DNA from 4 places in the Sodalis glossinidius str. 'morsitans' genome. Region 1 is predicted to be linked to each of the others. Evidence: predicted binding sites of a transcription regulator. Region 1 holds the regulator's gene; each other region holds the start of a gene.

Region 1 (8,050 bases):
GCATTGGAGTATGTTATCGATGGCGACCGGGAATATCGTCAGCTTGAATCTGAATTACTTATTGCCAATGAAAAAAATGACGGACATGCCATCGCCACGCTACACGGTAAACTGGACACGATAGACGCCTGGACGATTCGCGCCCGCGCCGCCAGCCTATTGAGCGGTCTCGGCTTCAGCCAACCGCAGCTGACGCAGCCGGTACGGGCATTCTCCGGCGGATGGCGTATGCGTCTGAATCTGGCGCAGGCCCTGATATGCCGCTCCGACCTGCTGCTGCTGGACGAACCCACCAACCATCTGGATTTGGATGCGATCATCTGGCTGGAAAAGTGGCTGAGAAATTACCCCGGCACGCTTATCCTGATTTCCCACGACCGGGATTTCCTTGACCCTATCATTAACCGGGTCTTGCATATCGAGCAACAGACCCTGAATGAGTACGCCGGCAACTATTCATCGTTTGAGCTACAGCGCGCGACCAAACTGGCTCAGCAACAGTCGCTCTACCAGCACCAGCAGGAAAAAGTGGCTCATTTGCAGCACTACATCGACAGATTTCGCGCCAAAGCGACCAAGGCCAAGCAGGCGCAAAGCCGCATCAAGATGCTGGAACGGATGGAACTCATCGCGCCGGCCCATGTGGATAATCCCTTCCAGTTCAGTTTTCGCGCGCCGGAGAATTTGCTAAATCCCCTGCTGGCGATGGAGAAGGTCAGCGCCGGCTATGGCGATAACCTGATTTTACACTTTATTAAGCTTAACTTGGTACCCGGTTCACGCATCGGTCTGCTGGGGCGCAACGGCGCCGGTAAATCGACGCTTATCAAGCTGCTGGCCGGAACCCTGGCGCCGCAGTCAGGGACGCTGTCGCTGGCAAAAGGCATTAAGCTTGGCTACTTTGCCCAGCACCAGTTGGAGTTCTTGCGCGCCGATGAGACGCCGCTGCAGCACCTCAGCCGGCTGGCGCCGAAGGCGTATGAGCAGTCGCTGCGCGATTTTCTGGGCGGCTTCGGTTTCCAGGGCGACCAAGTGACGGAGCAGACGGCGCGTTTTTCCGGCGGCGAGAAAGCGCGGCTGGTGTTGGCATTAATTGTCTGGCAGCGTCCTAATCTGCTGCTGCTTGATGAACCCACCAACCATCTGGATCTGGACATGCGTCAGGCGCTGACCGAAGCGCTGATCGACTTCGACGGCGCGCTGGTTGTGGTGTCCCACGATCGCCATCTGCTGCGTTCCACCACTGACGAATTTTATCTGGTGCATGATAGTCAGGTCGCGCCCTTCGATGGCGATCTGGAGGATTATCAGCAGTGGCTGGCGGAACAACAGCGGCCGCGCGGGCAAAATAACGATACGGACGCCCCACCTGCCACCGTGAACACGGCACAGACGCGCAAAGATCAGAAACGGCGCGAGGCGGAATTCCGCAAAGAGACCCAACCGCTGCGTCAGGCCATCGGTCGCTATGAGCAACAACTGGCTTCGCTGGGGGCGGAACTGGCCGAGGTCGAAGGCCAGCTTGGCGACAGCACACTGTACGACAACGCGCGCAAAAGCGAGCTAAACGACTGCCTGCAGCGACAAGGTAAACTCAAATCGGCGCTGGAGGAGGCAGAGCTGGGCTGGCTGGAAGCGCAGGAACAATTGGAGGCGCTGACAAAGGCGTTCGACGCAGAGTAGCCGCACTCAACACCAAAGCGACGATAGGCAGAGCGCTTCAGTGGCAGCGCACGCACCGTGCGCAGCGCCTGAAAGTAGCGAGCAAACCTCGCGCGGGGCCAGAGGGGTAACGCGCAGACCGCGCTTAACGCCAAATCAGCACGACACAGGCGGCGGTCAGCAGCCCCATGGCCAGATTGAATAGCGTCCAGGCACGCCGGCTTTTCAGCAGCGGCCAATCACCGTGCCAAAGGCCAGCCAGATGGCGCCCGAGACAATATTGACGGCGGCGATACCGATGCTTATCGCCATCACCGAACCCGCGTACGCTTCCCCGGCCAGGCTAAAGCTGGCCACCGCGCCCAGGGCCATCAGCCACGCCTTCGGATTGAGAAACTGTAGCAGGCCGCCCTGATAAAATGGCACCGGCTGCAGCGGCGCCGTATCGGTATCCAGCTTTTCATAAACGGCGGTCGCGATTTTCCAACAAAGCCACAGCAAGTAGAGGCTGCCGGCCACTTTTAGCGTAGAATGCAGGGCGGGATAGAGCGTGATGAGGCTACCGACGCCGCAGGCCAGCAGCAGCATGCACTGCATGCCGAGCATCAGCGGCATGGAACGCCAAAAGCCGAAATGGGCGGCCGAGGCGGTAAGCAGCATATTATTTGGACCGGGAGTGATAGCGGCAACCCAGAGAAAACCCAGCATCGATAAAAACAGACCCAGCTCCATATATCCCGCACTATTGCTCCCGGCAATGACGTTTATGAAATTAACAGCGCGGTGCCGATTCGACAAGCGAATTGTCGGTGAATTTTCGTCGCGCCGCCGGCCCGCCAACCACTGGAGAAATACCGATCATGATCATTCCCTGGCAACAGATTGATCCCACCACGCTGTATAATTTGATCGAATCGTTTGTGCTGCGCGAAGGCACGGATTATGGCTTACAGGAAAAAAGCCTGCAGCAAAAGGTCGCGGATGTGTTACGCCAGGTGCAATCCGGCGAAGCGGTGCTGGTGTGGTCGGAACTGCATGAAAGCATTAACATTATGCCGCGCGGCCAATATCGTCCCTATTAGCGGCGCCGCCGGTGCGGTCAACCCCGCTCCCGGCTAACGCACGGCGGAAACGAGCAAGCCTCGCGGTGGCCCTGCGGTGCCAAACGTGATAACGATAACCTGCGCCCGACCGCACGTCATTTGACAGAGGTTATCAACATTATTAGGGTCACCGGCTCCAGCGGCGCCGGTACCACCACCAGCCTGGCTTTTCGCAAAATCTTTCAGCAATTAACTATCCGCGCCGCGGAGCTGGAAGGCGACAGCTTTCACCACTTCACCCGGCCGGAAATGGATCTGGCTATTCGTAAAGCGCGTGATTTAGGCCGGCACGTGAGTTATTTCGGCCCGGATGCGAATAACTTCGACCTACTGGAGAGAACGTTTTACCATTATGGGGAAAGCGGGCGCGGACAAGCGCGTAAATACTTGCATACCTATGGCGAAGCGGTTCCCTATAATCAGGTACTTGGTACCTTTACCCCCTGGCAGCCACTGCCGGAGCCGACCGATGTTCTCTTTTACGAAGGGCTGCACGGCGGCGTCGTGACCGAACAAAATGATGTTGCGCGCCATGTGGATTTGCTGGTGGGCGTGGTGCCGATAGTCAACCTGGAGTGGATCCAAAAATTGGTGCGCGATACTAATGAACGTGGTCATTCACACGAAGCCGTTATGGATTCCGTGGTGCGCTCCATGGAAGATTACATCAATTTTATCACGCCGCAATTTTCCCGTACCCATATCAACTTTCAGCGGGTGCCGACGGTGGACACATCCAATCCCTTTGCAGCTAAAGCGATTCCGTCATTGTACGAAAGTTTTGTCGTCATTCACTTCCGCGACCTGGACGACATCGACTTTCCCTATTTATTGGCCATGCTGCAGGGATGGTTTATTTCCAACATCAACACGCTGGTGGTGCCGGGTGGCAAAATGGGTCTGGCAATGGAATTGATTATGGCGCCGCTGGTCAAACAATTGCTGGAAGGAAAACGAATTCGCTAAAGGGCAACGATGGCGTCCCCGTTGCAGGCGACGCCAATCCCTGTTCTCAGTCGAGATTACGCACCTCGAAGCTGTGCGTAATAGTGGCGGCTTTGCCCAACATCAGCGATACCGAACAGTACTTTTCCGCCGAAAGCGCGACCGCCCGCTCCACGATCTTGTCCGTCAGGTCGCGGCCGGTGACAACGAAATGCAGATTAATATGGGTAAACAGGCGCGGCGCTTCTTCGCGGCGGGTCGACGTCAGTTTGACCTCGCAGTCGCGCACGTCGGCGCGGCCCTTTTGCAGAATCGATACCACGTCAATAGCGCTACAGCCGCCGGCGGACATCAGCAGCATTTCCATCGGGCTGGGGGCCTTTTCGCCGCTGTTGCCATCCATGATAATCTGATGGCCCGAGGCGGATTCGCCGATAAATGACAGCCCTTCCACCCACTTCACTCGCGCTTGCATAGCGTTAACTCCTGATAAAATTCTTTATGAAAGACTACCTTTTTGCCGGCAAACTGGCAATGTAACCGCAGATGCATCATGCTGAAGCGAGACAATACAAGACAGCCTCTCAAAGCTATGCTAAAAACAAGGCAGGATCGAACTCACTGACAGTGAAAGAGCAAGAGAGCGATCGAAACGTCACCAACATTGGACCTGATAAGTTCCCTTTATAGGTTCCGTTTATGAACGGAATGACATCATAATAACACCTTACATTACAGGGAATACGTTGCTCCTGACACAGGACAGCGATGACAAAAGAGGATAACAGCGAATGGTTCTTGGCAAACCGCAAACAGACCCGACTCTCGAATGGTTCCTGTCTCATTGCCATATTCATAAGTATCCATCGAAGAGTACGTTGATTCACCAGGGTGAAAAGGCTGAAACGCTCTACTACATCGTCAAAGGCTCCGTCGCGGTGCTTATCAAGGATGAAGAGGGTAAGGAGATGATCCTTTCCTATCTTAATCAGGGCGATTTTATCGGCGAGCTGGGGTTGTTTGAAGAAGGGCAGGAGCGCAGCGCCTGGGTGCGGGCGAAAACGGCCTGTGAAGTGGCGGAAATCTCCTATAAGAAATTTCGCCAGTTGATCCAGGTGAATCCCGACATCTTGATGCGTCTGTCTTCACAAATGGCCAGCCGCCTTCAGGTAACCTCAGAGAAAGTCGGCAACCTGGCCTTCCTGGATGTGACCGGGCGAATCGCGCAAACATTGCTGAACCTGGCCAAGCAGCCGGACGCCATGACCCATCCGGACGGTATGCAAATCAAAATTACCCGGCAGGAAATCGGCCAGATTGTCGGCTGTTCACGGGAAACGGTCGGCCGTATTTTGAAAATGCTTGAGGATCAGAATCTCATCTCCGCCCACGGAAAAACCATTGTCGTTTACGGTACCCGCTAATCTCTCTCACCACGGGCATGGTCAGGACGGCCACGCCCCTTTAGTTGACTTATGTGGCGCAGACTCATTTATCACCCCGAAGTAAATTATGCCCTGAGGCAAACGATAGTCCTGTGCCTGCCGGTCGCTATCGGCCTAATGTTCAACAGTCTGCAACAGGGGCTGCTGTTCTCTCTGGTGCCCGCCTGCTGTAACATCGCCGGCCTGGATCAGCTCCATAAGCGTTTCTTTAAACGGCTGGCCGTCGGCGGCTCGCTGTTTGCCCTGAGCAGTATATTTATCCAGTTGCTGTTGGCGCACGGCGCCCCGCTGCCGTTTGTCATGTTGGGCCTGGCGCTCCTGTTCGGCGTCAGCGGCGAAATCAGTCCGCTGCATGGCCTCCTGCTGCCGGCATCGCTTATCGCTGCGGTATTTACCCTGGGACTGACCGGCAATGTGCCGCTCTGGCTGCCACCGCTGCTCTATGTGCGGGGACCCCGCCTGGTATGGGCTGTTCAACGCGCTGTGGTTCCGGCTGTGGCAAGAGCAGCCGATGCGCGAAGCGCTCAGTTTGCTGTACCGAGAGCTAGCGGATTATATTGAAGCAAAATACAGCCTGCTGACTCAGCATACCGATCCCGACAGCGCGCTGCCGCCGCTGTTTGCCCGCCAGCAGAAAGTTATCGACCAGATATCGCAAGTGTATCAGCAGTTGCATATGCTCTCCGCTAACCATCTCACCCAGTACAAGAAACTGCTACGCGCCTTCCAGGTTGCGCTGGATTTACAAGAGCATATCGCGGTGAACCTGCACCAGCCGGACGAAGTGCAAAAGCTGGTGCAGCAAAGCCACGCCGAGGCGGGTATTGCGCTATAACGCGCGTGTCGCCGCCGCCCGGCTGCGCGTCTTGGCGGACGATATTCTTTATCATCGCCCGCCTGACCGTTTTTCTGCCGATGCCGGCCTGTCGGCGCTGGAAAAGATCGCCCGCCACCAATCCGGATAATCCGGTAGGCCAGTTCTGCTATTTCCATTTCAGCCGCATCTACCGCCTGTTGCGCTCCCAACGTCCTCTTTATCGTCGTGATGTGATGGCGGATAACCAGCAGCGTTTGCCGTTCTGGCCGGCGCTGAAAATTTATTGTTCCCTTAAATCCATGGCGCTGCGTAATGCCGCCCGCCTAGGCCTTATGCTGGCTGTCGGCAGTAGTCTGGGCCTGGTGTTCAACCTACCGAAACCCTATTGGATCTTGATGACTATCATGTTTGTCAGCCAGAATGGCTATAACGCTACCCGGGTGCGCATTCAGCATCGGGCGCTGGGCACCCTGGCGTGCTTGGTCATCGCCACGGGGACGCTCCAGTTGCAGATGGGCGATGGCGTTATCCTGACCGGCATGCTGCTGGTGACGCTTGCCGGCTATTTGGTGCTGCGTAAAAATTACGGTCTGGCGATGACCGGCATGACGCTAGTGACCGTGTATACCCTGCAACTGCTGTCGTTAAACGGCGCGCATTTCCTGCTGCCGCGGCTGGTCGATACCTTGATTGGCTGTATGCTGGCGTTTGGCGGCACGCTATGGCTGTGGCCGCAATGGCAGAGCGGTCTGCTGCGCAAAAACGCCCACCAGGCGCTGGAGCGCGATCAGGAAGCGCTACGGTTGCTGCTGCAACCTGACCCCACCGCGCCGGCGTTGGCCTATGCCCGCATGCGGGTCAATCAGGCGCATAATGCCCTGTTCACTTCCCTAAGCCAGGCTATGCAGGAGCTAGGGTTTAACTCCCGGTACCTGAGCGATATGCGCCTGTGGGTCACCCACAGTCAGTTTATTGTGGAATATATCAACGCCATGACCACGCTGGCGCGCGATCACTATATGCTGACCGCTACGCTTGCGGCCGATTATCTGGCCTCCTGCGAGGTGGCGCTGCAAAGCTGTCAGCAGCGGCTGGAATATGACGGCCCGAGCACCGAGAACCCGGGAAATTTTAATACCGACGGACCACAGGATCAGGCGGTAACGCTGATGGAGCGCCATTTACGGCGCATTTTGTTCCATCTGGGCGTGATGCACACCATTTCGTCGGTAGCCTGGCCGCAGCGGCCCCAGCACGGGTTTTGGCTTGCGCGATACGCCGCAGGCGGGGAACCTTCGACGGCAGTCAAGCCGAGCGGGTGACGTGCGCCACGGCTTTCTCAAAACGCGCCAGCCCCTCGGCGATATCGTCAAACGCCACCACCAGCGAGGGAGCGAAGCGAATCACATCGGGGCCGGCGTTGAGGATCATGACCCCTTCCAGCGCGGCGGCATGCAGGAAATCCCGTGCCCGTCCCTGAAAGCCCGGCGCCAACTCCGCGCCCAACAGCAGCCCCATGCCGCGCACCTGGGTGAAAACATGATGCTTTGCGTTAATGTCATGCAAAGCCTGAATGAAACGCTCATGACGCTCATTGATACCGGCCAGCACCTCAGGCAAGTTAATGACGTCCAGCGCGGCTTCCGCCACCGCACAGGCCAGCGGGTTGCCGCCGTAAGTCGTGCCGTGGGTGCCGACCGCCATGACAGAAGCAATGTCTTCGGTGGTCAACATCGCGCTAATGGGGAAACCGCCGCCCAGTGCTTTGGCGGCGGTAAGGATATCCGGCTGCACGCCGTAATGCATATAGGTGAACAATTTGCCACTGCGGCCCATGCCGCATTGCACTTCATCCATCACCAGCAGCGCCTGATGCTTATCGCATAATTCACGCACGCCTTGTAAAAACGCCGGCGTCGCCGGGGTAATGCCCCCTTCCCCCTGTATCGGCTCAAGGACGATAGAGCAGGTGTGATCATCAATGACGGCTTTCACCGCGTCGAGATCGTTGAACGGCACATGGACGATATCCGCCGGTTTCGGCCCAAACCCGTCCGAATACTTGGGCTGTCCTCCCA
Region 2 (8,050 bases), 1.7 Mb from region 1:
CGAGGCTGCCCTGACCAAGCTACATTTTTTACTTAGCCAGGCGTTGTCGGATCTGGCTATTCGCCGTCTTATGTAACAAGATCTGCGCGGTGAATTAAGTCACTTCGATGAATCTGGAGAAGGCCATGGCCAGAGCATTATTTTTAGTTGATTTACAACAGGATTCCTGCACCGGGGGGGGAGATGGTGATCGCCGTGGCCAATGCGTCGCTGGCGCTGTGCGTCCGGTGCGGGATACCCGTCGTTGCCAGCCAGGACTGGCACCCGCAGGATCATGGCAGCTTTGCCGTTAACGCCGGACAACAGATCAATACCCTTGGCACACTGGACGATCTGGCGCAAATCTGGTGGCCGGTTCACTGCGTGCAGAATACCGCGGGCGCGGCAGATTGACCGGCTGACCGTGATGGGACTGGCCACGGATTATTGTGTTAAATACAGCGTACTGGATGCGCTGCACTTAGGCTATGGCACCGAAGTGCTTACCGATGGCTGCCGGGGGGTCAACCTGCAACCGCAGGATGCGGGAGATGACGCGCCGCGGCGCCGAATTACTGACGCTGGATGCCTTTACGGCGCGTCTCACCGATGAGCTATATGCCTAACCCGTGGGCCGTACGCCTCGTTTGTTCCGCGCTTCATGCGCGTTCAAGATAGCAAGCCGCGCAAGTAATCCTAGACGCCGCCGGCAGCGTTGATCCCCGCTGAGCCGCCTCTGGCCGACTGCGGCGCGTTACACCTACCGGTTAGCTTGGCAAGGCTTAGACGGTGGCTGAGCCTCCTGCTCGGGGAAACGTCACCGGGGTTTAAGCACCTCGACGGTGGCGCTCTTCAATTCTTCCAGCAGGGCGCGCTTGCTCTTCATGGTAATCTGGCCGTCGGTACCAATACTCATGTGTTCAGGGTGGCTGTTATGGCGCGATTGCCACAGCATTACCATCTGCAAACAGTTGGCTTTCTGTTCCGGCGTCAACGCCATCCCATCGGGCCATTTGCCCAATTCCACGGCGGTCATCAACCGCTGATAAATTTCCGGCGTCATTGTCGCCAGTAGCGCTTCAACATCCATTACCGCACCCTTACTGTGGAATAATTAGCTGAATCGATAAATCTTAAGTTTCAGCCGGCGATTTCTTCACCGTTTTCCCCGTCCCGAAAACGCAGTGAGGCACTGTTGACGCAAAAGCGCGCCCCTGTCGGCTGCGGCCCGTCGGGAAATACATGTCCCAGGTGGGCATCACAGTTGCCGCAGCAGATTTCCACCCGCTGCATGCCGTGGCTATCATCATCGAGGTAGCGGATCGACTCGTCGCTCACCGGCTCATAAAAACTCGGCCAGCCGCAGCCGGAATCATATTTCGTTTCGGAATAGAATAGCGGCGCATGACATACCAGGCAATGGTACTGCCCAGTTCGCTTATTTTCCAACAGATTACCGCTGTAGGGCGGCTCGGTGCCCCGTTGTTGAGTGACATAACGCTGCATCTCGGTCATTGCTTCATCGGGTAATCTGGGGGGAGTATTATTGGCCATTGTTACGCTTCTCGGGCGATGGGTAGGTATGCTTTTTAGTACTACTATTATAACAAATAATTAACAACGCGGCAGGCAATTTTGGCGTAAACTCTACAAAGACACATTGTCGCCGCAGAAGTGTGATATCAATCACATATTGCAACCTGTCGCCGTTTATATTGGACCCTGCCATCCCCATATAGAAGATAACTGTGTTGAGTCAGTTGCGTACATATCGTGCGCTGAGCGGGGTCCGGATTGATTTGCCGCAACTATTGACACGATTCTGCTTGACGCTGCGCGAGGTTTTTGTAAATTTACAAGTAACCTTTTATTCATTATTAAATAGCTGGTGGAATATATGACTATCAAAGTAGGTATCAACGGTTTTGGCCGTATCGGCCGTATTGTTTTCCGTGCTGCGCAGGAACGTAACGACATCGAAATCGTTGCCATCAACGACCTGCTGGATGCTGATTATATGGCCTACATGCTGAAGTACGACTCGACCCACGGTCGCTTCAACGGTACCGTCGCCGTAGAGAACGGTCATCTGGTGGTCAACGGTAAAACCATCCGTTGTACCGCTGAGAAGGATCCGGCTAACCTGAAATGGGGTGACGTCGGCGTAGACGTTGTCGCTGAAGCCACCGGCATCTTCCTGACCGACGAAACGGCGCGTAAGCACATCACCGCCAGCGCCAAGAAAGTGGTACTGACCGGCCCGTCAAAAGATAACACGCCGATGTTTGTCATGGGCGTTAACCACAAAGCCTATGATGGCCAGGATATCATTTCCAACGCCTCCTGTACCACCAACTGCCTGGCGCCGCTGGCCAAAGTCATCAATGACAACTTCGGTATCGTTGAAGCCCTGATGACCACCGTTCACGCCACCACAGCTACTCAGAAAACCGTTGACGGCCCGTCCCACAAGGACTGGCGCGGCGGCCGCGGCGCATCCCAGAACATCATCCCCTCCTCTACCGGCGCGGCTAAAGCCGTGGGTAAAGTGATTCCCGAGCTGAACGGTAAACTGACCGGTATGTCCTTCCGCGTACCGACGCCGAACGTTTCAGTGGTCGACCTGACCGCGCGTCTGGAAAAACAGGCTTCCTATGAAGACATCTGCGCCGCCATCAAAAAAGCCGCCGAAGGCGAGCTGAAAGGCGTGATGGGCTACACCGATGAAGACGTGGTGTCCACCGATTTCAACGGTGAAAAGCTGACCTCCGTATTCGATGCCAAAGCAGGTATCGCGCTGAACGACAAATTTGTCAAACTGGTAGCCTGGTACGATAACGAAACGGGCTATTCCAATAAAGTGTTGGATCTGATCTCCCATATCGCCAACAAATAAGCGTGGTGACCAGATGACGAAAGGGCGGCAGCGATGTCGCCCTTTTTCTTTTACTCAGGAGGTATATCATGTCCGACTCTCTTCTTGCCTTGCCCGTCAAGCAAACGCTGTCGCCGTCGTTAACACTGCGCCAGCAGGATCAGTTGCTGCTGGTGGCGGTGGACCATCCGCAGGTGCGGGCGGCGATCACGTTGCAGGGGGCGCATCTTATCGCCTGGCAGCCCACCGGCGAGCAACCGGTGCTATGGTTAAGCGAGAAAAGCGCTTTTCAGGAAGGCCTGGCTATACGCGGTGGCGTGCCCATTTGCTGGCCCTGGTTTGGCAAGATCGCTACCCCGAATCATGGCTTCGCCCGTATTCTACCGTGGGAACTGAGCGATCACAGCGAGGACGGCCAACAGGTACAACTGACCTTTACCCTGCGCGATAGCACCCTGACCGAACCCTTTTTCCCCCACCCGTTCACGCTTAAAGCCCATTTTACGCTCGGGCAGACCTGCAGTATCGAACTGGTGGCCGAGGGTGAGTATCAGGCAACGGCCGCGCTGCACAGCTATTTCACCGTGGGAGCCATCGGCGATATCCACGTCAGCGGCCTCGGCGCCAACTTTATCGATAAGGTCAACGGCGCCTTGCCTGCCCAGCAACAGGGAGATTTGACCTTTTCCGGCGAAGTGGACCGCGTTTACACCGCGCCGGCGGAAACCAGCCTGATTCATGATCCGGTGCTGGGGCGGGTGATTGAAGTCCACCATCAGCATCATAGCGACGTCGTGTCCTGGAACTGTGGGCAATCGCTGTCGCAATCGATCGGCGATTTGGCTGATGACAGTTACCTGAGCTATGTGTGTGTGGAGACGGCGCGGGTCAATGCACCGCTTATCAGCACCTCCGCCACGCCGGCGCGCTTAAGGCAAACGCTGCGTCTGCGTAAGTCCTGAGCCGGCGCAAGCGGTAACCCGCAACAACGGGAGCGCGGCGCCCACGCCTTGCAACGCTGGCAGGAAGCTTAACCGCTAACGCGGCGCCGCGGTCGCGCCTAATTCCGCGGCAATGCTCTGCACGGCATCGTGGTGCAACAGCCCCTTGCGTAATTTGCCGGCCTGCACCAGCGGGCAATAGGCTACCACCGGCAGTTGGCGCTGGCGGCACCAGGGCAGCAGATCATATTCAATCCCCCACGAGGCAAGATGATACAGCACCTGGTCGGTCGTGCACGCTTCACCGCCCGGCACCGCCTCAAGCTCTTCCAGACCGGCGACATCGAGATTGGAGACGCCCCAGCGCAGGATTTTCCCGTCTTGCTGCAATCGAGCCATCGCTTCAACGGTCTGCGCCAGTGGGATCCCGCCGCGCCAATGGAGTAGATACAAATCCAGATGATCGGTTTGCAGCCGGCGAAGACTGTTTTCACAGGCGGTGACGGCTTTTTGCCCGCCGGCATTTTGCGGATACACCTTCGACACCAAAAACACCTCGTCGCGACGACCGGCGATTGCCTACCCTACTACCCGCTCCGAGCCGCCGTCGCCATACATTTCGGCGGTATCGATAAGCGTTAAACCTTCATCCAGGCCGCAGCGCAGCGCGCGCACCTCCTGTGCAATATCGCTGTTTCGCTCGCCCATATAACATGTTCCCTGACCGATGGCGGGCACGCTGTGCTCATCGGGAAATCGAATGTCGCTGGCGCTCAAAGTCCCCTCCTCAAGAAAATAGCATTAACCGTTTGCACAGCCTATGTGCAAACGGGTAGCATGCGCCCCATTTTAGTGTATATCATGCACCATCAAAAGCTGTAGGTGGTATCCACCCCGATAAGACCGATGGATTGTCTATCGGTCATCGGGCTATCTTTCGCTTCATCGCTCAGAAGCAAATATCGCGCCATCACGTAAGTGTGCCAACTCTGGGTAATGGCGTAATTCACGATCAGCTCCACATAGGGTGACCAGCCATCGTCGGCATGATACTCACGAAGACCACTGCGGCGCGATTCGTTGCGGTTCACGCCATAATAACAGTTGTTCTGGTCTTTGCTCGCCCACATGGCGCCACGCCCGGCAACAGGGTAAACCAGCCCTGCTGGATAGGGTACAGATAGGATAAATCGGCGGTGAAGCCATCGCTATTATCCAGCACATCGCCCAAATATTCCGCGCTCACTACCCCCCAATCCGCGGTATGGTTATAGCGCAGACCGGCCATGACCGTGGAGCGGCGTTTGTCCAGTGCTTTCATATCGTCATAATCATTTTTACTGGGTCGGAAATGCCAGAGCGCATAGACTGCCGTCACCGATAACTGGTTCTAAGTCGTCGGCCACGGCGGCAACCGGCGACAACAACCCTGCGGCTAAAACGAGGTTAAGCGGTTTAAGAGAATGCGTTTTCACGAATGTATGTTTCCCGTTAAGTAAAAATATGCGCATACTGTAGATATAAGATAAATGGTCGCGCGCGTAACCTACATTGGTTCATTTACAGAAATATATAATAACAAAATATTAAATCTATATATGTCCTTTACATATCTTGCGCAATGCGCAGCAGACCGCGTGAGACGGGGTGTACCCGATGAAACGTAAACTGAGTCATTGAAATCTCTTCAAAAAAAGGGTTGGCTACCATGACATTTGACGGATGCCAACTAAACTTTCTTGTAGAGAAGGATTAATCTGAGTTCAGTAGCATTAAAGTGCGAACAAGTTGGCATAGTGGTTGCTGTACTCAGTGAGCATCTTTTTTTCGGGAGCGGTTCTAGTATTATCTCTTAGCTCCCTTTTAACCTGTGCTAAACGTAAGGACGGGCATCGCTATGAATATATTTGACTATTACCGTCAGCGCTACGAAGCTGCAAAGGACGAAGAGTTCACTCTGCAGGAATTCCTCACGATATGTCACCAGGACCGCAGCGCGTTTGCCAACGCCGCTGAACGGCTGCTGATGGCCATCGGAGATCCTGTGATGATCGACACTGCTCAGGAACCTCCGCTCTCCCGCCTGTTTTCCAACCGTGTGATTGCCCGCTATCCGGCCTTTGAGGAATTCTACGGTATGGAAGAGGCCATCGAACAAATCGTTTCTTATCTGAAACATGCGGCTCAGGGATTGGAAGAGAAGAAGCAAATCCTTTACCTGCTCGGTCCGGTGGGCGGTGGGAAGTCGTCGCTGGCTGAACGCCTGAAATCGCTCATGCAGCGGGTGCCCATCTATGTACTCAGCGCCAACGGTGAGCGCAGCCCGGTCAACGACCATCCGTTATGCTTGTTCAACCCGCAGGAGGATGCGCATATTCTTGAAAAAGAATACGGTATTCCCCGGCGCTATCTCGGCACCATCATGTCGCCCTGGGCCGCCAAGCGGCTGCATGAGTTCGGCGGCGATATTACCCGCTTTAAAGTCGTCAAGGTCTGGCCGTCGATTCTGGAGCAGATCGCTATCGCCAAAACCGAGCCCGGCGATGAAAATAATCAGGACATTTCCGCACTGGTCGGCAAAGTGGACATCCGTAAATTGGAAGACCACGCACAGAACGACCCCGACGCCTACGGCTACTCCGGCGCGCTGTGCCGCGCCAACCAGGGGGTAATGGAATTTGTCGAGATGTTCAAGGCGCCAATCAAGGTATTGCACCCGCTGCTGACCGCCACGCAGGAGGGCAATTATAACGGTACCGAAGGCATCTCAGCCCTGCCGTTCAACGGCATTATCCTGGCGCACTCCAACGAATCGGAGTGGGTGCAGTTCCGTAACAATAAAAATAATGAGGCATTCCTTGACCGCGTGTATATCGTCAAGGTCCCTTATTGCCTGCGGGTTTCGCAGGAAATGAAGATCTACAGCAAGCTGCTCAGCCACAGTGAATTGTCGGAATCGCCCTGCGCGCCGGGCACTTTGGAAACGCTGGCGCGCTTCTCTATTCTGTCGCGACTGAAGGAGCCGGAAAACTCCAGCATCTACTCGAAAATGCGCGTGTACGACGGTGAAAGCCTGAAAGATACCGATCCAAAAGCGAAATCCTATCAGGAATATCGCGACTACGCCGGGGTCGATGAAGGGATGAACGGCCTGTCCACGCGCTTTGCCTTCAAGATCCTGTCGCGGGTATTCAATTTCGATCATACCGAGGTGGCGGCTAACCCGGTGCACCTGTTCTACGTGCTGGAACAGCAGATCGAGCGTGAACAATTCCCGCAGGACATCGTGAAAAAATATCTCGAACATTTAAAGGGCTACCTTATTCCGAAATATGCCGAGTTTATCGGCAAGGAGATCCAGACGGCCTACCTGGAATCCTATTCAGAATATGGTCAAAACATTTTTGACCGCTACGTGACTTACGCCGATTTTTGGATCCAGGACCAGGAATACCGCGATCCGGACACCGGTCAGCTGTTTGACCGCGAAGCGTTGAACGCCGAACTGGAGAAAATCGAAAAGCCGGCCGGCATTAGCAATCCGAAGGATTTTCGCAATGAAATCGTCAACTTCGTCCTGCGTGCCCGCGCCAGCAATAACGGCCGCAATCCGAACTGGACCAGCTATGAGAAGTTGCGTGTCGTTATTGAGAAAAAGATGTTCTCCAATACCGAAGAGTTGCTGCCGGTAATCTCATTTAATGCGAAGACTTCCACGGATGAGCAGAAAAAACATGACGACTTTGTGGATCGTATGATGGAAAAGGGATATACACGTAAACAGGTGCACCTGTTGTGTGAATGGTATCTGCGGGTAAGGAAATCGTCGTAACACACGGCGCGTAGACACTGTCGTCCGGAGGATATAATGGCCTATTTTATTGACCGACGACTTAACGGCAAAAACAAGAGCATGGTCAACCGCCAGCGTTTCTTGCGCCGTTATAAGTCTCAAATCAAACAGTCGATTGCCGGGGCCATCAATAAGCGTTCGGTTACCGATGTGGAAAGCGGGGAGTCGGTGTCGATTCCCAATACCGACATCAATGAACCCATCTTTCATCAGGGCCGGGGAGGCATGCGCCATCGGGTGCATCCCGGCAATGATCATTTCGTACAAAACGACCGCATCGAGCGGCCGCCTTCCGGAGGGGGCGGCAGCAGCGGTCAGGGTAGCGTAAGCCAGGATGGCGAAGGGGAGGATGAATTTGTCTTTCAGATCTCCAAGGATGAATATCTGGATCTCTTGTTTGAG
Region 3 (8,050 bases), 730 kb from region 1:
GGGACAGCAACATGGCGTTAATTTTGCCATGGGGTATATACAACATACCGCCGATGGCGTGTGCCATGCCGTGCACCAGCCCCAGTCCAGCAGAGTTAAACGCCATTCCGGCCATGCAGGATGCATTGTGCATATGCGCGCGGGCCTGAATGTCTTTCTCATCCTGGAAAATATCGTGCAAGTATTGCCAGGTTAGCGCAATCGCTTTTTCCGCCAGTGCGTCGCTAAAATCATTTGCGCCGGAGGAGACCAAAGCTTCAATCGCATGTGTCAGTACATCCATACCGGTATCGACCGCGACCTGAAGAGGAACCGATAACACCAGATGCGGATCCAGGATGGCGTAATCGGGAACCAGTTCCTCGGCAATCAGGGGATATTTTCGGCCATTTTGCGGATCGGAAATAATGGCATAGGAGGTGACCTCTGAGCAGGACCCGCTGGTGGTGGGGATGGCAATAAGAACTATCGTATGGTCGGGGAAAGGTTGTGCACAGGCAGGATTATGTTGTTGTTGTGTCAGGTGACTGACAAAAAAATACAGGGTGAGGGAAAAGAGGGCAGAAAAAGCCTCGCTGGCGACCAGGCGGGTAATAACTTTCGGGGCGTGAGTCGAATAACCGACACGTTGTAATGAACGCGCTGTGGGCCAACCAAATGCATGAAAATCCATGCCTTTGATTTATGCTGTTGCGCCTTGTTTGCGCCGACAACGTATAGGGTAAGCATTAGCAGCAGACCGCCAAAAATGGCCCATGGGGGTAAGTTCGCCATGGGGGATGACGGGGCGTGTGGCATAGGGTTGAACAAGTAAGTGAATGGATAGGTGAGTGAGTGTTTCTAATGCGTTAGCCAAATGGGACAAAAAAATCCACGCCAGTGCGTGGATTTCAGTGGTTTTCATGAGACGGCATCCAACTTCATGAGACAATAAAGTTGATTTAGACGTTGAACAGGAAATTCATCACGTCGCCGTCTTTCACCACATATTCTTTTCCTTCGGAACGCATTTTGCCGGCCTCTTTCGCGCCTTGCTCCCCTTTATAGGTAATGAAATCGGCAAAGGAAATGGTCTGGGCGCGGATAAATCCTTTTTCAAAGTCGGTGTGGATTTTCCCGGCCGCCTGCGGCGCGGTGGCGCCGACCGGGATGGTCCAGGCGCGCACTTCTTTGACCCCGGCGGTAAAATAGGTCTGCAAATTGAGAAGCTCATAGCCGGCGCGAATGACGCGATTCAGGCCCGGCTCTTCAAGCCCCAGCTCCGCCATAAATTCTTCGCGCTCTTCTTCATCGAGCTCGGCGATATCGGATTCCACCGCGGCACAGACCGCGACCACCACCGACCCTTCAGCCGCAGCAATGGCGCGCACCTCATCTAGATAAGGATTATTCTCGAAACCGTCTTCGTTGACGTTGGCAATGTACATCGTGGGTTTCAGCGTCAAGAAGCTTAGATAGCGAATGGCGCTTTTCTCTTCGACAGACAAGTCAAGCGTGCGTAGCATGCCGGCATTGCTCAGGTGGTGCATGCATTTTTCCAGCGCCGACAGCTCCAGTTTGGCATCTTTATCGCCACCCTTAGCCCGTTTTTGCACCCGGTGGATGGCGCGCTCGCACGCCTCCAGGTCGGACAAGGCCAGCTCGGTATTGATGACATCAATATCTTCCGCCGGACAGACTTTCCCCGCCACATGAATGATATTGTCGTTTTCAAAGCAGCGCACGACATGGCCGATGGCCTCGGTCTCACGGATGTTGGTCAGGAACTGGTTGCCCAGACCTTCCCCTTTAGACGCGCCTTTCACCAGTCCGGCGATATCGACAAACTCCATGGTCGTCGGCACGGTACGTTGCGGCTTGACGATCTCCGCCAATTGATCCATGCGCGCGTCGGGCATCGGCACCACACCGGTATTCGGCTCAATGGTACAAAACGGGAAGTTGGCTGTTTCGATGCCCGCCTTGGTCAGCGCATTAAACAAAGTGGATTTGCCCACGTTGGGCAACCCGACGATACCGCATTTGAAACCCATGGTAATTTCACCTTAAATAGCTATATTATCAGCCGGTTAACTGCCATTGCCGGCATGAGATCATTCTAAACATTCATTATACACAGAATCCGGCCATTACTTGACGCCCGGTGTTTAACCGGGGCGATAGGCATGCAGGCGATTCATGGCCTTCACGGCATCCTGGGTCACGAGGATCTCCGTGCAGCGTACCGCTTCGTCAATGGCGCTATCTATTAGCTGGCGTTCTGCTGTGGGCGGTTTGCCAAGCACGAAGCCCACGACTTGATTTTTGTCCCCCGGATGGCTGATGCCGATACGCAGGCGGTGAAACTGGGGATTGTTGCCCAGGCGGCTGATGATGTCTTTCAGACCGTTATGGCCGCCATGGCCTCCCCCCAGCTTCAGCCGGGCGCTGCCGGGCAACAGATCCAGTTCATCGTGTGCGACCAGAATGTCCTCCGGCGCGATGCGGTAAAACGTGGCCATCGCCGCCACCGCTTTCCCGCTAAGATTCATAAAGGTCGTGGGCACCAACAGGCGGACATCCTGGCCGCCGAGGGTCAGCCGGCCGGTATAGCCGTAGAATTTACTTTCTTCTTTCAGCGTCTGCCGGTAGCGCTCCGCCAGTAACTCAACATACCAGGCGCCGGCGTTGTGGCGGGTGGCGGCGTACTCAGCGCCGGGATTGGCCAGGCCTACAATTAATTTGATCTTCACGTCTTGTCTTACTCTCATCGGGCGGTTTGCGTGTTAGTTTACTCTGCCCGGGCAAAACAATTCAAATCCACGGCAGGGCCGTGTCGGTGCGGTTTGCGTCGATTTGTGTGATTTATTGAAAGGTCTGTGATCGTCACCACAAGGTGAGAAATTTACTCTGGCTATACTTTAAGCAGTACAAGGATTGACGCCGGGCAGGGCGTCAGAACGAACATTCAGGAGGTGTAGCATAAGACGTAAATCAGCAATGCTGGTCGGCAATGACCTCATGGGCGCAGGCATGGTACTGATGGTTGCCAGTATCGCCGTATCGGTACTGAACCAGTTGCCCCAGATCACTATGCTTGCACTGATGGCCAACGGCGGCATTATGGGCATTTTTGTCGGCGCACTGTTGTGGCGCGCGTATGAGCGGTCACGAGGAAATTTCGGATCGCTACTGGTGGCATCGCCGTTTTGACGCGCGTTGCCGAAAAAACCAGAATGCCCGCTACCATTAACGCGTAGCCCGATCCCGCCCAGACGGGCAATGCAAGGCTGACATAAGACGTGCGGCTGGGACAGGGTATGGTCAAAATCGTACGCACCGCCGTGCCTAGAGCAGGGAGGGATCCCCGGCTGCTGCGGTTATACCGTTAGCCTTACCGGCAATGGCTTTAAGACTAAATCGCACAGTGGCTACAAGCTTATGCGAATCCCCTGGTGGGAGATAAACAGACTGTGCTTTTTGGGCAAACCGCGGTGATATTTCCGGGCGCCGTCTGACCAGCGCGGGCGCCCCTGTATGATCAGTGCTCAAACATGGCCGAGATGGATTCTTCATTGCTAATGCGGCGAATCGCCTCCGCTAGCATCCCGGACAGCGTCAGCGTACGCACGTTGGGCAGCGCCTTGATGGCCGGATCCAGCGGGATAGTATCGCAGACGATCACTTCATCTATGACCGAATTCTTGATGTTCTCATAGGCATTGCCCGAAAAAATCGGGTGCGTGGCGTAGGCAAATACCCGCTTGGCGCCGCGTTCCTTCAGCGCTTCGGCGGCTTTGCACAAGGTACCGCCGGTATCGATCATATCATCCACCAGCACGCAGTCGCGACCCGCCACGTCGCCGATAATATGCATAACCTGAGACACGTTGGCGCGCGGGCGGCGCTTGTCGATAATCGCCATGTCGGTATCGTTAAGTAGCTTGGCTATTGCACGTGCGCGCACGACGCCGCCGATATCGGGGGAAACGACGATCGGATTTTCCAAATCCTGCTGCAGCATATCTTCCAGCAGGATCGGGCTGCCGAACACGTTGTCCACCGGCACGTCGAAGAAGCCCTGAATCTGTTCAGCATGCAGGTCGACTGTCAGCACGCGGTCAACGCCGACGCTTGACAGAAAATCGGCCACGACTTTGGCGGTAATCGGAACGCGGGCGGAACGGACGCGGCGATCCTGACGCGCATAGCCAAAGTATGGGATAACGGCGGTGATACGACCGGCGGAAGCCCGGCGCAGCGCATCAACCATGACCACCAGTTCCATCAGGTTGTCATTGGTGGGCGCGCAGGTGGACTGAATGATGAAAATATCGCCACCGCGAACGTTTTCATTGATTTGCACACTGACTTCACCGTCGCTGAAACGGCCGACGGCGGCATTGCCGAGACTAGTATATAAACGGTTGGCAATACGTTGCGCCAGTTCCGGGGTAGCGTTTCCAGCAAAAAGCTTCATATCGGGCACGAGAAGAACCTCAGGCTTGCGTCCAGAGAAGGTATTGCGCCAGCCTGACGCCGGGGAAGGCGGCGGCGCCATTCGGGGCAATGCCATACGGGTAATGCATCAGGCCACCGTCAGGCGGCTCATTGCGCCCCTGACAACGCGCGGTGCAGCGGGGAAACGTTAACGCCTCGGGCCACAAAACCGCGCATCCATGCCGGGGCCTGCGATAAAACCTGACGGGCGGCGGCCTCGGTATCGAATTCGGCAAATACACAAGCGCCTGTGCCAGTCAGTCGTGACGGCGCGTATTCTAACAGCCATGAAAGATGCTGTTCAACCGCGGAAAAATGTTTTCTTGCGATCGGCTCACAATCATTATGAAAAGGCGCGGTCATGAGCTGGGCTAGTGAGCGCTGCGGTGCGTCTCTATTAAGCTCAGGATCGCCGAAAATGCGTGGCGTGGCAATACTGACCGGCGGCACGGCGACCAGATACCATTTTTCCGCCGGGGCAGCCGGCGTGAGGCGCTCGCCGATGCCTTCGGCAAACGCCGCCTCGCCGCGCACAAATACCGGTACATCGGCGCCGAGCGACAGTCCTAACTGCGCCAGAGTGGCCACATCCAGCCCGCAGAGCCACTGGGCATTAAGCGCTACCAGCACGGTGGCGGCGTCGGAAGATCCTCCCCCGAGACCCCCACCCATCGGCAGGACTTTCTCCAACTGAATATCTGCTCCCGGCGCCGCGGGGTCACCCGCTGCAAAACAGTGGCGCTGCAAAAGCCTTGCGGCGCGCACGATAAGGTTGTCTTGTTCCGCTACGCCCGCGATCGGGTTCATCAGGCGAATGCGGCCGTCGGCGGTGGGCGTGATGGTCAGCGTGTCGCCATAATCCAGAAACTGGAATAGCGTTTGCAGCAAATGATAGCCATCGGCGCGTCGGCCGGTGATATATAAAAACAGATTAAGTTTGGCCGGGGCCGGCCACTGGCGTGTCATTACAGGCTCCAGCTATCCATTTTCAATTTGATGCGATTGTCGCCCTGGCGCAACTTCAGATTCGACGGCAGCGCCGGGACGGTATCGTCGTGATAGCCTTGATAGGTCACGGTCCAGAGCTGCCCGTTGTGGCTATAATTCAGGGTATGCAGATAGCCGCGGGAATCCAGGGTAAAATCGGTGGCATCGCCTGGCAGGCCGAGCATCCATTGGCGCAGGTCGTTGAGCGGGATAGACATGCCGGCCAGCTTCTGGATCATCACCTCGGGATCATCGCTGACATAGCGTTTGCCCTGATTGTTGACAAGCTGGGCCACGCCAGGCTGAACATTCAGATCCATCTCGGTGCTGCCGAGCGGGTTGGTCAAAATCAGCCGGTAGCGATCGGCGCTGGTCTGCTGCCAATTGAAGAGGGCGTAAACTTTCTGCTGGCTGGAAAGATAGGCGAAGGCGCCGCGGGTCTGGTAACGGCCGAGTGCGGAGAGCGACTGCTGGTGGGCGCGCCATTCCGGCGACGTCTGGCTTTTGGCCGGGCCGGAAGGCGTATGGACACTACAGGCTGCCAGCAGCAGACTGGCCAGCGGCAGCAAACGGAAAACGGCGTAATTACGCTCATGCATGACTTCAACTTCCTTCAATATCGCGGGATGATTGGCTTTCTTTCACGCTAGCGGAGGGCATCGTTAGCGTCAATGGCTTTAATAGTTTGATTTTATACCCTTACAAGTTGTACACCTTAAGGGGAGGAAAGTGCGGTGCGGCTTTTCTTGCACCTGTGCATCAAGTAGAATGCGCGCAGACGATAACCATATTAACGCTTGTACTACTCTGTAACCTTAATCCATGACATTGCTCGCACTCGGTATCAATCACAAAACAGCGCCGGTCGCTTTGCGCGAAAGGGTGGCGTTCTCACCCGAGACCCTCGACCAGGCGCTGGGCAGCTTGCTTGCGCACCCGCTGGTGCAGGGCGGCGTCGTGCTGTCTACCTGTAACCGCACTGAGCTGTATTTGAGTGTTGAGCAACAGGCTGATTTGCAAGAGGCGCTGGTACGCTGGCTGTGCGATTATCACCAGCTGGAGCCGGACGAGGTGCGCCAGAGTCTTTACTGGCATCTGGGCGACGAAGCCGTCAGCCATTTGATGCGCGTTGCCAGCGGCCTGGACTCTTTGGTGCTCGGCGAGCCGCAAATTTTGGGACAGGTAAAGAAAGCCTTCGCTGAATCCCGCCGGGGGCACGGCCTGTCGGTGGACCTGGAGCGATGGTTTCAGAAATCCTTTTCGGTTGCCAAACGGGTCCGCACCGAAACCGAGATCGGCTCCCACGCGGTGTCGGTGGCGTTCGCCGCCTGCACGCTGGCGCGGCAGATATTTGAATCCCTGGCCGACGTGACGGTGCTGCTGGTGGGCGCCGGCGAAACGATTGAGCTGGTGGCGCGCCACCTGCGCGAGCATAAAGTCAAGCGCCTGCTTATCGCTAACCGCACCCCCGAGCGGGCGCAGCGGCTGGCGGAAGACGTTGGCGCTGATGTCATCAATCTGGCGGAAATTGATAGCCAATTGGGTGAGGCAGACATTATTATCACCTCTACCGCCAGCACGCTGCCGATTATCGGTAAAGGAATGGTGGAGCGAGCGTTGAAACAGCGCCGTTATCAGCCCATGTTATTGGTGGATATCGCCGTACCGCGCGATATCGAACCGGAGGTGGCAAAGTTGGCAGATGCCTATCTGTATACGGTGGACGATCTCCAGGCCATCATAGAAAAAAATCTGGCGCAGCGTAAACATGCCGCGGTATTGGCGGAAACCATCGTTGCGCAGGAAAGTATGGATTTTATGGGTTGGCTGCGCAGCCAGTCGGCGGTGGAGGCGATTCGCGATTACCGCACGCAGGCCGATAGCCTGCGGGAGGAGTTTGAAGCCCGCGCGCTGGCCGCACTGCGCCTTGGCGCCGACCCGGAACAGGTGGTGAAAGACATGGCGTACAAGCTGACCAACCGTCTTATCCATACGCCGACCAAATCGCTGCAGCAGGCCGCCCGCGAAGGCGACGCCGAGCGTCTACAAATTTTGCGCGACGGTCTCGGACTGGACACGCACTGATATACATAAGGTAAACCACCACGTATGAAGTCCTCGATAGTCGCCAAATTGGAGGCGTTGCAAGAGCGCCGCGAAGAAGTGGAAGTTCTGCTCGGCGATCCCGGCGTCATATCCGATCAGATCCGTTTTCGCGCCCTGTCGAAGGAGTACGCGCAGCTGTCTGATGTTACCCGCTGTTTTCAGCATTGGTGGCAGGTACAAGAAGATATCCACACCGCGGAGCACCTGCTGCAGGATCCGGAAATGCGCGACATGGCGCAGGAGGAGCTGCTGGCGTCCGGCGCCAGTCTGGAGCAGCTTGAGCAGCAATTGCAGGTGCTGCTGTTGCCGCGGGATCCCGATGACGAACGCGGCTGTTTTCTGGAAGTGCGTGCCGGCACCGGCGGAGATGAGGCGGCGCTGTTCGCAGGCGACCTGTTTCGCATGTACAGCCGTTACGCCGAGACCCGGCGCTGGAAGGTGGAAATCGTCAGCGCCAGCTACGGCGAGCACGGCGGCT
Region 4 (8,050 bases), 900 kb from region 1:
GGCACAGTGCGAGTAGCTGGGGATCCGCGATCGTTTCGAGGTGGAAGTTTTCAGCTATGGCCATCTGCCGCTTGCCTGGTTGGCACTTTGTTTCACCACCCGTTCGGAAAACCGACCGAAGGATGAGTGCGCAACCTGCTGTATTCACTACCCCGGGGGAGACCCGCCATGACGTAGGAGCAGGTCTTCGTGCTGAACGGCATCCAAACCCAGAGTGGCTACTGTTACAATCTCATCAATGAACAGGTATCAATGGCGGGTCTGGTGGATGTGGTACGCCTGTCGCCGCAAGATCTGTCCACGCCAGAATTGGTGGCGGCGTTTCGTGCCAACCAGCAGGGGGATCATCCGCGGCGCTCATAGGTCAGAAGGACTGCAACGGTTACTGGCGCCGCATCCCGGGTCTGGCGCTGGTGGAATAACGCAGCTCATGCCGTAAGCACGACGCCGGCGAGGGGGCAATCCCCGTTATGGAAACATCGCCGGTAATAAGTGCAGTCGTAGCGGCGACGCTGCGGTAAGGAAATTATACCTCCCCGTGACGGTACGCCATCCCTTGGCAACAGGGTGTTATTGTCTGCAAGGCGTCGTACATCACGGGGGCAACAGACCTAGCACCCTAGACGATGGCGGTCGGCAATACCTAATAACCATAATAAATAATGGGTTATCGCTGCCTGATGTTTTAGTTAATACTCATGGGTATCATTATCTGACAAAGTTACGGCGTAGACAACCTATGAGTATGCTCATGCTGACCAAACAGACACCCATTCTATTTTCCGTGCTGGATCTTTCCCCGGTACCGCAGGGCGCGCCACGCCGAGCAATGGGGCTACCATCGCTATTGGATGGCGGAACATCACAATATGACCGGCATCGCCAGCACCGCCACCTCGGTATTGCTGGGGCATATTGCCGGCAGCACCACGACCTTGCGCGTCGGCTCCGGCGGCGTCATGCTGCCCAACCACTCGCCGCTGGTGATTGCCGAACAATTCGGCACCCTGGAGACGCTCTACCCCGGCTGGGTAGATTTGAGACTGGGTCGCGCGCCGGGTACCGATCAGCGCACCATGCTGGCGCTACGCCGCCATCTTGCTAATGAAGTGGATAATTTCCCACATGATGTACAGGAATTAATCGGCTACTTCGACGATGTGAAACCGGGCCAACCGGTGCAGACGGTGCCGGGCCAGGGGCTGCAGGTTCCGATTTGGCTGCTTGGCTCAAGCCTTTACAGTGAGCAATTGGCGGCGGCGATGGGCCTGCCCTTCGCCTTTGCTTCGCATTTTGCGCCGGACATGTTGTGGCAGGCACTGAGCCTGTACCGCGAGCATTTCAAACCGTCGCGCACCCTGGCGGAGCCTTATGCCATGGTATGCATCAATGTGATCGCCGCCGACAGCGAGCGCGACGCCCGTTTCTTGTTCACCTCGATGCAGCAGCAATGCATCAACCTGCGCCGCAGCCGGCCGGGCCCGCCGCAGCCGGTGAGTGATATCGAGGTGCTATGGTCGCCGGGTGAGCATTATGGCGTGGAACAGGCCCTGCGGCTATCAGTCGTCGGCGATGCTGAGCAGGTTAAAAGCGGACTTCAAGCATTGGTGAAAGACACCGGCGCCGACGAGCGCTGATGGTTAACGGTCAGATTTTTGATCATCAGGCGCGCCTGCGCTCCTTTAAAATCGCCATGTCGGTGCGGGAGCACCTGTCAGACTGAGTCCGGCGAGCTCAGGCGGCGCGGTACATGCCGAGGACGCCGCCAACCGGCAAATGCCGGGGACGCCGCGAACCCACGCACTCGGCACATACCGGGGACGCTGCCAGCATCCGTCGATCCGGCACACGCAGGTGACATGCCGCCCGGTAAAGCACAGCGTTATGCATCACCACCGAAACGACGGCGGCCGGCTGGGGCGCTGTCGCCATCGCGGCGCGGCGCACGCTGACCGTCACGGCTGAAACGGCGTTCTCCGGCGCCAGCGCCCTCACGACGATCGCTGAAGCTGCGGCGGCCGCCATCGCGGCGTTCACCGCTGTAGTTGCCACGACCGGTGCCCAGGCCGCCGCGACGTTCGCCGCCGCGCGACTGCGCTTCACCGACAAACTGCATATTCATCGGCTTGTTGAGAATACGCGTACGAGTGAAGTGAGACAGCATTTCACCCGGCATGCCTTTCGGCAGTTCTATGGTCGAGTGCGAGGCGAATAATTTAATATTGCCGATATAGCGGCTGCTGATATCCCCTTCGTTGGCGATCGCGCCGACGATGTGACGGACTTCCACCCCATCATCACGGCCCACCTCGATACGGTAGAGATCCATTTCGCCCACATCACGACGTTCACGGCGCGGCGGACGCTCGCCACCCTCCCGGCGCTCGTCACGCTCGCAGAACTCGCGGCGCGGACGGCGTTCAATCACCGAATCCGGCGACAGGATCAGCGGACGTTCGCCCTGGGCCATTTTCAACAGTGCCGCGGCTAGCGTTTCTATATCAAGCTCTTCCGCCGGCTGCAATTTCGCCAGCAGCGCGCGGTACATATCAAGATCGCTGCTTTCCAGCTGGTTTTGTACCTTGGCGGCAAACTTGGCCAGGCGACGGGTGCTCAGCACTTCGGCGGTCGGCAGGTCTACTTCCGGGATGGTCAGCTTCATGATGCGCTCAATATTGCGCAGCAGACGGCGCTCGCGGTTTTCCACGAACAACAGCGCCCGGCCAGCGCGGCCGGCACGACCGGTACGGCCGATACGGTGCACGTAGGATTCGGAATCCATCGGAATATCGTAATTTACCACCAGGCTGATGCGATCAACGTCCAGGCCGCGGGCGGCGACGTCGGTGGCAATCAGAATATCCAGACGGCCATCCTTCAGGCGATCCAGCGTCTGCTCACGCAGCGCCTGGTTCATGTCGCCGTTCAGGGCAGCGCTGTTGTAACCGCTAAGCTCAAGCGCTTCGGCCACTTCCAGCGTCGCGTTTTTGGTGCGCACAAAGATAATGGCGGCGTCGAAATCTTCCGCTTCCAGGAAACGCACCAGCGCTTCGTTCTTGCGCATACCCTGAACCGTCCAGTAGCTCTGGCTGATATCAGGACGGGTGGTCACGCTGGACTGAATGCGCACCTCCTGCGGTTCATTCATGAACCGGCGAGTGATGCGGCGAATCGCTTCCGGCATGGTGGCGGAGAACAGCGCGGTTTGATGCTCCGCCGGCACCTGCGCCAGAATGTTTTCGACGTCTTCGATAAAGCCCATGCGCAGCATTTCATCGGCTTCGTCCAGCACCAGTCCGCTCAAATTGGACAAATCCAGCGTACCGCGTTTCAGATGATCCAGTAGACGGCCCGGCGTGCCGACCACGACCTGCGGTCCCTGGCGCAGAGCGCGTAATTGCACGTCATAACGCTGACCACCGTACAGGGCGACCACGTTGACGCCTTTCATATGCTTGGCGAAATCGGCACAGGCTTCTCCTACCTGTACCGCCAGTTCGCGGGTCGGTGCCAGAACCAGCACCTGCGGCGCGGCCAGTTCAGGTTTGATATTGTGCAACAGCGGCAGGGAAAAGGCCGCGGTTTTACCGCTGCCAGTCTGCGCCATCCCCAATACGTCACGGCCGGCCAGCAGGTGCGGAATACAGGCAGACTGGATGGGCGACGGCTTTTCATAACCGAGATCGGTCAGTGCGTTAAGGATAGGAGCTTTCAGCCCCAGATCGGCAAAAGAGGTTTCTACTTCAGACATGTACACGTGCCTCATTTCTTAATGGCGGCCAGTCTACATACCTCGTCGTGAAAATTTTCATTCATTTTCATCAAAAGTGTGAACCGGCTCAAATTGGATTTATAACGAAAAAAACAAGCCCTCACCCTCGCAGGTGAAACAAAGAGAATGCAGGCTGCTTAAGTTTTGTTCGTCAGCTATTGCTGGTCCGATTCTGATAGGTCGTCTTGCACTTGGCCCAAAAGCACCAATTCCAACAATGCATAGCGGTGCTCAACAAAGTTATGCACGTTGTTAGCAACCGTCAGTTTGAACAGCGCCGAAGCGGCGTTCTTCTCCCCCAGACTCAGGTAGTGTTTACCTAAATAGAAGTCAGTTTCACTGAGATGCTCGGCGAGCGAAGTGTTATCCGTTGCGTCCGCCTTGAGGCGCGCCATCAGCATCGATTCGCTAATGTCCCCCAGGTAGAACTCGACAATATTCCATCCCCATTGCCCTTTATTCGCCCTCACATAACGGCTTTGCAGCGCGTTAAGTGCCTTCCCGTCGTCGATTTTTTTCTCGACCAGGAAAAGCCACAGCGAGCGGAAGGGATCGTTTGGGCCGTCGCGATAAAACGCCTGCAGATCATCCTGCGCTAAACGGTAGCGGCCGCCATAATACAGGGCGATGCCACGGTTTAAATACGCGTAGTTGTAAGTTGGATCAAGCTCTAGTACAGAATCAAACGCTTCATAGGCGGCATCATAATTACCCGCCTGCGTTAAGTATATGCCAAGATAATTGAAAACTTTCGGCATATCAGGTCGGATTGCCAGCGCCTGTGAAAAATCATTGCGCGCCAGCGCTCTCAGACCAAGGCTATCATACAGCACTCCGCGCTCATATAATAGCTGTGCTCGTTCATCATCGGTAAGGGCCCGGCTCGCCAGTATTTGTTCCATACGCGCCAGGATGACTTCTTGCTGTAGCGTCGGCTGCAAAGGGACGGCCAGAACGCTATCTTTACTCCGCCAATCACTGTTGCTGCATCCTGCCAGCATTAACGCCATTGCAACGAACCACCAGCGCAAGTAAGGCCTCATTTCCCACTCCCGAAGAAAAACATTGGATGAACGTCCTGTCTCCCATCGGCTTAACACAAGGCGTCCCGCCCTTGTGATACGAACAGCTCCCCACCGGGGCAAGGAGCTGTTAAATGCGCCAACAGTTTAAGGCTATTCTGCTTCAGGCACCACGGCGTCCTGGCTGGGGGCACTGGCTTCCTTAATACTCAGGCGAACGCGACCCTGACGGTCCACTTCCAGGACCTTAACCGGCACTTCCTGGCCCAGCTCCAGATAATCAGCCACTTTCTCTACACGCTTATCGGCAATCTGGGAGATATGCACCAGCCCTTCTTTGCCACCACCGATGGCAAAGAAGGCGCCGAAATCCACGATGCGGGTCACTTTACCATTGTAAATGCGGCCCACTTCGATTTCGGCGGTGATCTCTTCGATGCGACGGATGGCGTGACGGGCTTTATCGCCGTCGGTGGCCGCCACTTTGACGGTGCCGTCATCTTCGATTTCGATCGTCGTGCCAGTTTCTTCCGTCAACGCGCGGATAACCGAGCCGCCTTTACCAATCACATCCTTTATCTTATCGGAACTGATTTTAATAGTATGGATACGCGGCGCGAATTCGGAAATATTGCCGCGCGGCGAGCTGATCGCCCGCTCCATCACGCCCAGGATATGCATACGCGCACCCTTGGCCTGATTCAGCGCCACCTGCATGATTTCGTGGGTGATGCCTTCAATTTTGATGTCCATCTGCAGCGCGGTTACGCCTTCACGGCTGCCGGCAACTTTGAAATCCATATCGCCCAGATGATCTTCATCACCCAGAATATCGGATAGCACGACAAAGTTGTCGCCTTCTTTCACCAGACCCATGGCGATACCGGCGACGGCCGCCTTGATAGGCACCCCCGCGTCCATCAGCGCCAGCGACGCGCCGCACACAGAAGCCATGGAAGAGGAGCCGTTCGACTCGGTGATTTCTGATACTACGCGCACGGTATACGGGAATTCGCTGGCGTTTGGCATCACCGCCAGAACACCGCGCTTCGCCAGACGACCGTGGCCGATTTCGCGACGCTTCGGCGACCCCACCATGCCGGTTTCACCTACGCAGTACGGAGGGAAATTATAGTGTAGAAGGAAACGGTCTGTCCGTTCACCCGTCAATTCATCAATATTCTGTGCGTCGCGCTCGGTGCCCAGAGTGGCGGTGACCAGCGCCTGGGTTTCACCGCGGGTGAACAGCGCCGACCCGTGGGTACGCGGCAATACGCCGGTGCGTACGTCCAGGCCGCGAATCATGTCTTTTTCACGTCCATCAATACGTGGTTCGCCACGCAGCACACGGCTACGCACTACGCTTTTCTCAAGCGCGCCCAGGATGTCCTTGATCTCACCTACGTCCAGCGTCTCATCCTGCCCCGTCAAGGCTTCAACGACATCGGCCTTGATAGCGTCAACCGCGGCATAGCGCTCTTGTTTTTCGGTGATGCGATAGGAGTCGCCCAGACGGGACTCCGCCAGCTCGGCGACCCGCGCCTGCAGGCCGGCGTTAACGTCCTGTGCCTGCCACTGCCATTTCGGCTTGCCGGCTTCAGCCACCAGCTGATTAATGTTATCGATCACGATCTGCTGCTGATCGTGGCCGTAGACCACGGCGCCCAGCATCTGATCTTCGCTCAGCAGCTGCGCTTCGGATTCCACCATCAGCACGGCGTTCTGGGTACCGGCAACGACCAGATCCAGACGGCTTGTGGCCAGTTCGGCCTGAGTCGGGTTCAGCACATACTGGTCATTAATGTAGCCAACGCGTGCGGCGCCGATAGGGCCGCTGAACGGAATACCGGACAGGCTCAGCGCGGCGGAAGCGCCAATCATCGCCACGATATCGGGGCTGACCTGCGGGTTAACCGAGACCACGGTGGCGATAACATGCACTTCGTTCAGGAAACCTTCCGGGAACAGCGGACGGATAGGACGGTCAATCAGGCGCGAAATCAGCGTTTCGCCTTCGCTCGGACGACCTTCGCGGCGGAAAAACCCGCCCGGGAAACGGCCTGCGGCGTAGGTCCGCTCCTGATAGTTGACGGTCAGCGGGAAGAAGCTCTGTCCCGTTTTTGCTTGTTTGGCGCCCACGACGGTCACAAATACCGCCGTGTCGTCCATGCTTGCCATGACTGCGGCAGTCGCCTGACGGGCCATCATACCAGTTTCCAGCGTGAAGGTATGCTGGCCGTATTGAAACTTGCGAACAATCGGATTTAGCAAAATGATTTCCTTTTTCAAAGTGCGCGGCGCTTTCAATCAGACCGCCCACCGTTGACTAACACCTTCTCATCGCATCCTCGCGACTAATGACAATCCTTATCCCAACGGATAAAGCCTCTCATTAGCCGCGCGAACCTCAGCAATGGAAGAATCTACTTAGCGTTCATCGCCATGCGGACGAGACCGGCCCCGGGATGAGCGCTGCCTAGAAGAAAGGGGCCTTATGTGGCCCCTTTCTCCTGAAACTGTCTGGCTTAGCGACGCAGACCCAGGCGTTCGATAAGGCTGGTGTAACGCGCCACATCTTTGCCCTTCAGGTAGTCGAGCAGCTTACGACGCTGTGAAACCATACGCAGCAGACCACGGCGGCTGTGGTGATCTTTTTTGTGTTCCGCAAAATGGCCCTGCAAATGGCTAATCTGAGCGGTTAAAAGAGCAACCTGAACTTCAGTGGAACCGCTGTCTTTGGCATCACTGCCGAAATCAGAAACAATTTTCGCTTTCGCTTCAACACTTAGAGACATTATAACACTCCAAAATGATTGTGAAATAGATGGGCGCCGATCTCTAATTCAGCCACCCGCTTCATAAGCCGCGCTATTCTACTCTCAGCCCGTGCCGATCGCAAGGCGATTACATGATCAGGCACGCGGTTCCGCTATCAGGCGGCGCGGCGTCAGCCGGCCCGGTGCAGCGATTTCGCCGATGCCGAAAAAGCGTCCGGCGTCCCCTTCTGTCAGGCGTACCAAACCAGCCTGCGGTTGCGCTGTAACCGCTACCGTTTGCCCAAGGCGCAACCGCGCGGCGAGATCGGACGGCAAATTGACCAACGGCATATCCGCCACCGCGCTGTCCATCGGCAACAGCAGCGCGTCCAGCTGCGCCAGTGTGTCCGGCGGCGCGTCGGCGGCAATGGCCTGTAGCGCCGCAAGCGTTACCATACGCTCGATGGGGTAGCGGGCAACCGCCAGCCGACGCAGCGCCA

The links. The regulator CRP, encoded in region 1, controls carbon source genes, mostly activating them, when cyclic AMP is high. The targets are predictions, from matches to a motif close to ATGTGANNNNNNTCACAT.
Region 2: a site for CRP is predicted at 1,654-1,671, ahead of msrB (peptide-methionine (R)-S-oxide reductase MsrB). Genes of this name have one in related genera too.
Region 3: a site for CRP is predicted at 2,857-2,874, ahead of pth (aminoacyl-tRNA hydrolase). Genes of this name have one in related genera too.
Region 4: a site for CRP is predicted at 3,828-3,845, ahead of yrbN (protein YrbN). Genes of this name have one in related genera too.

What each region holds. Positions count from the first base shown of each region.
Region 1 is NC_007712.1:3,946,400-3,954,449, forward strand. It holds gene SGP1_RS20940 (ABC transporter ATP-binding protein) at 1-1,683, shown strand, start outside; partial or broken gene SGP1_RS20945 (LysE family translocator) at 1,808-2,394, opposite strand; gene SGP1_RS20950 (YheU family protein) at 2,523-2,744, shown strand; gene SGP1_RS20955 (phosphoribulokinase) at 2,865-3,731, shown strand; gene SGP1_RS20960 (OsmC family protein) at 3,778-4,185, opposite strand; gene crp (cAMP-activated global transcriptional regulator CRP) at 4,502-5,134, shown strand; gene SGP1_RS36870 (FUSC family membrane protein) at 5,186-5,716, shown strand; gene SGP1_RS36875 (FUSC family membrane protein) at 5,667-5,990, shown strand; gene SGP1_RS36880 (FUSC family protein) at 6,377-7,294, shown strand; partial or broken gene argD (bifunctional acetylornithine/succinyldiaminopimelate transaminase) at 7,278-8,050, opposite strand, start outside.
Region 2 is NC_007712.1:2,235,305-2,243,354, reverse strand. It holds partial or broken gene SGP1_RS25640 (isochorismatase family protein) at 126-592, shown strand; gene SGP1_RS11860 (YeaC family protein) at 797-1,069, opposite strand; gene msrB (peptide-methionine (R)-S-oxide reductase MsrB) at 1,120-1,533, opposite strand; gene gapA (glyceraldehyde-3-phosphate dehydrogenase) at 1,877-2,875, shown strand; gene SGP1_RS11845 (D-hexose-6-phosphate mutarotase) at 2,944-3,816, shown strand; partial or broken gene SGP1_RS11840 (aldo/keto reductase) at 3,892-4,572, opposite strand; partial or broken gene SGP1_RS33420 (MipA/OmpV family protein) at 4,665-5,116, opposite strand; gene SGP1_RS11830 (PrkA family serine protein kinase) at 5,693-7,627, shown strand; gene SGP1_RS11825 (YeaH/YhbH family protein) at 7,664-8,050, shown strand, end outside.
Region 3 is NC_007712.1:3,212,327-3,220,376, reverse strand. It holds gene SGP1_RS17140 (iron-containing alcohol dehydrogenase) at 1-673, opposite strand, end outside; gene ychF (redox-regulated ATPase YchF) at 942-2,033, opposite strand; gene pth (aminoacyl-tRNA hydrolase) at 2,148-2,750, opposite strand; partial or broken gene ychH (stress-induced protein YchH) at 2,962-3,232, shown strand; gene prs (ribose-phosphate diphosphokinase) at 3,521-4,468, opposite strand; gene ispE (4-(cytidine 5'-diphospho)-2-C-methyl-D-erythritol kinase) at 4,588-5,445, opposite strand; gene lolB (lipoprotein insertase outer membrane protein LolB) at 5,445-6,065, opposite strand; gene hemA (glutamyl-tRNA reductase) at 6,289-7,551, shown strand; gene prfA (peptide chain release factor 1) at 7,576-8,050, shown strand, end outside.
Region 4 is NC_007712.1:677,627-685,676, reverse strand. It holds partial or broken gene SGP1_RS03590 (U32 family peptidase) at 1-422, shown strand, start outside; partial or broken gene SGP1_RS03585 (luciferase-like monooxygenase) at 752-1,723, shown strand; gene SGP1_RS03580 (DEAD/DEAH family ATP-dependent RNA helicase) at 1,883-3,751, opposite strand; gene yrbN (protein YrbN) at 3,763-3,816, opposite strand; gene nlpI (lipoprotein NlpI) at 3,928-4,815, opposite strand; gene pnp (polyribonucleotide nucleotidyltransferase) at 4,948-7,065, opposite strand; gene rpsO (30S ribosomal protein S15) at 7,320-7,589, opposite strand; gene truB (tRNA pseudouridine(55) synthase TruB) at 7,707-8,050, opposite strand, start outside.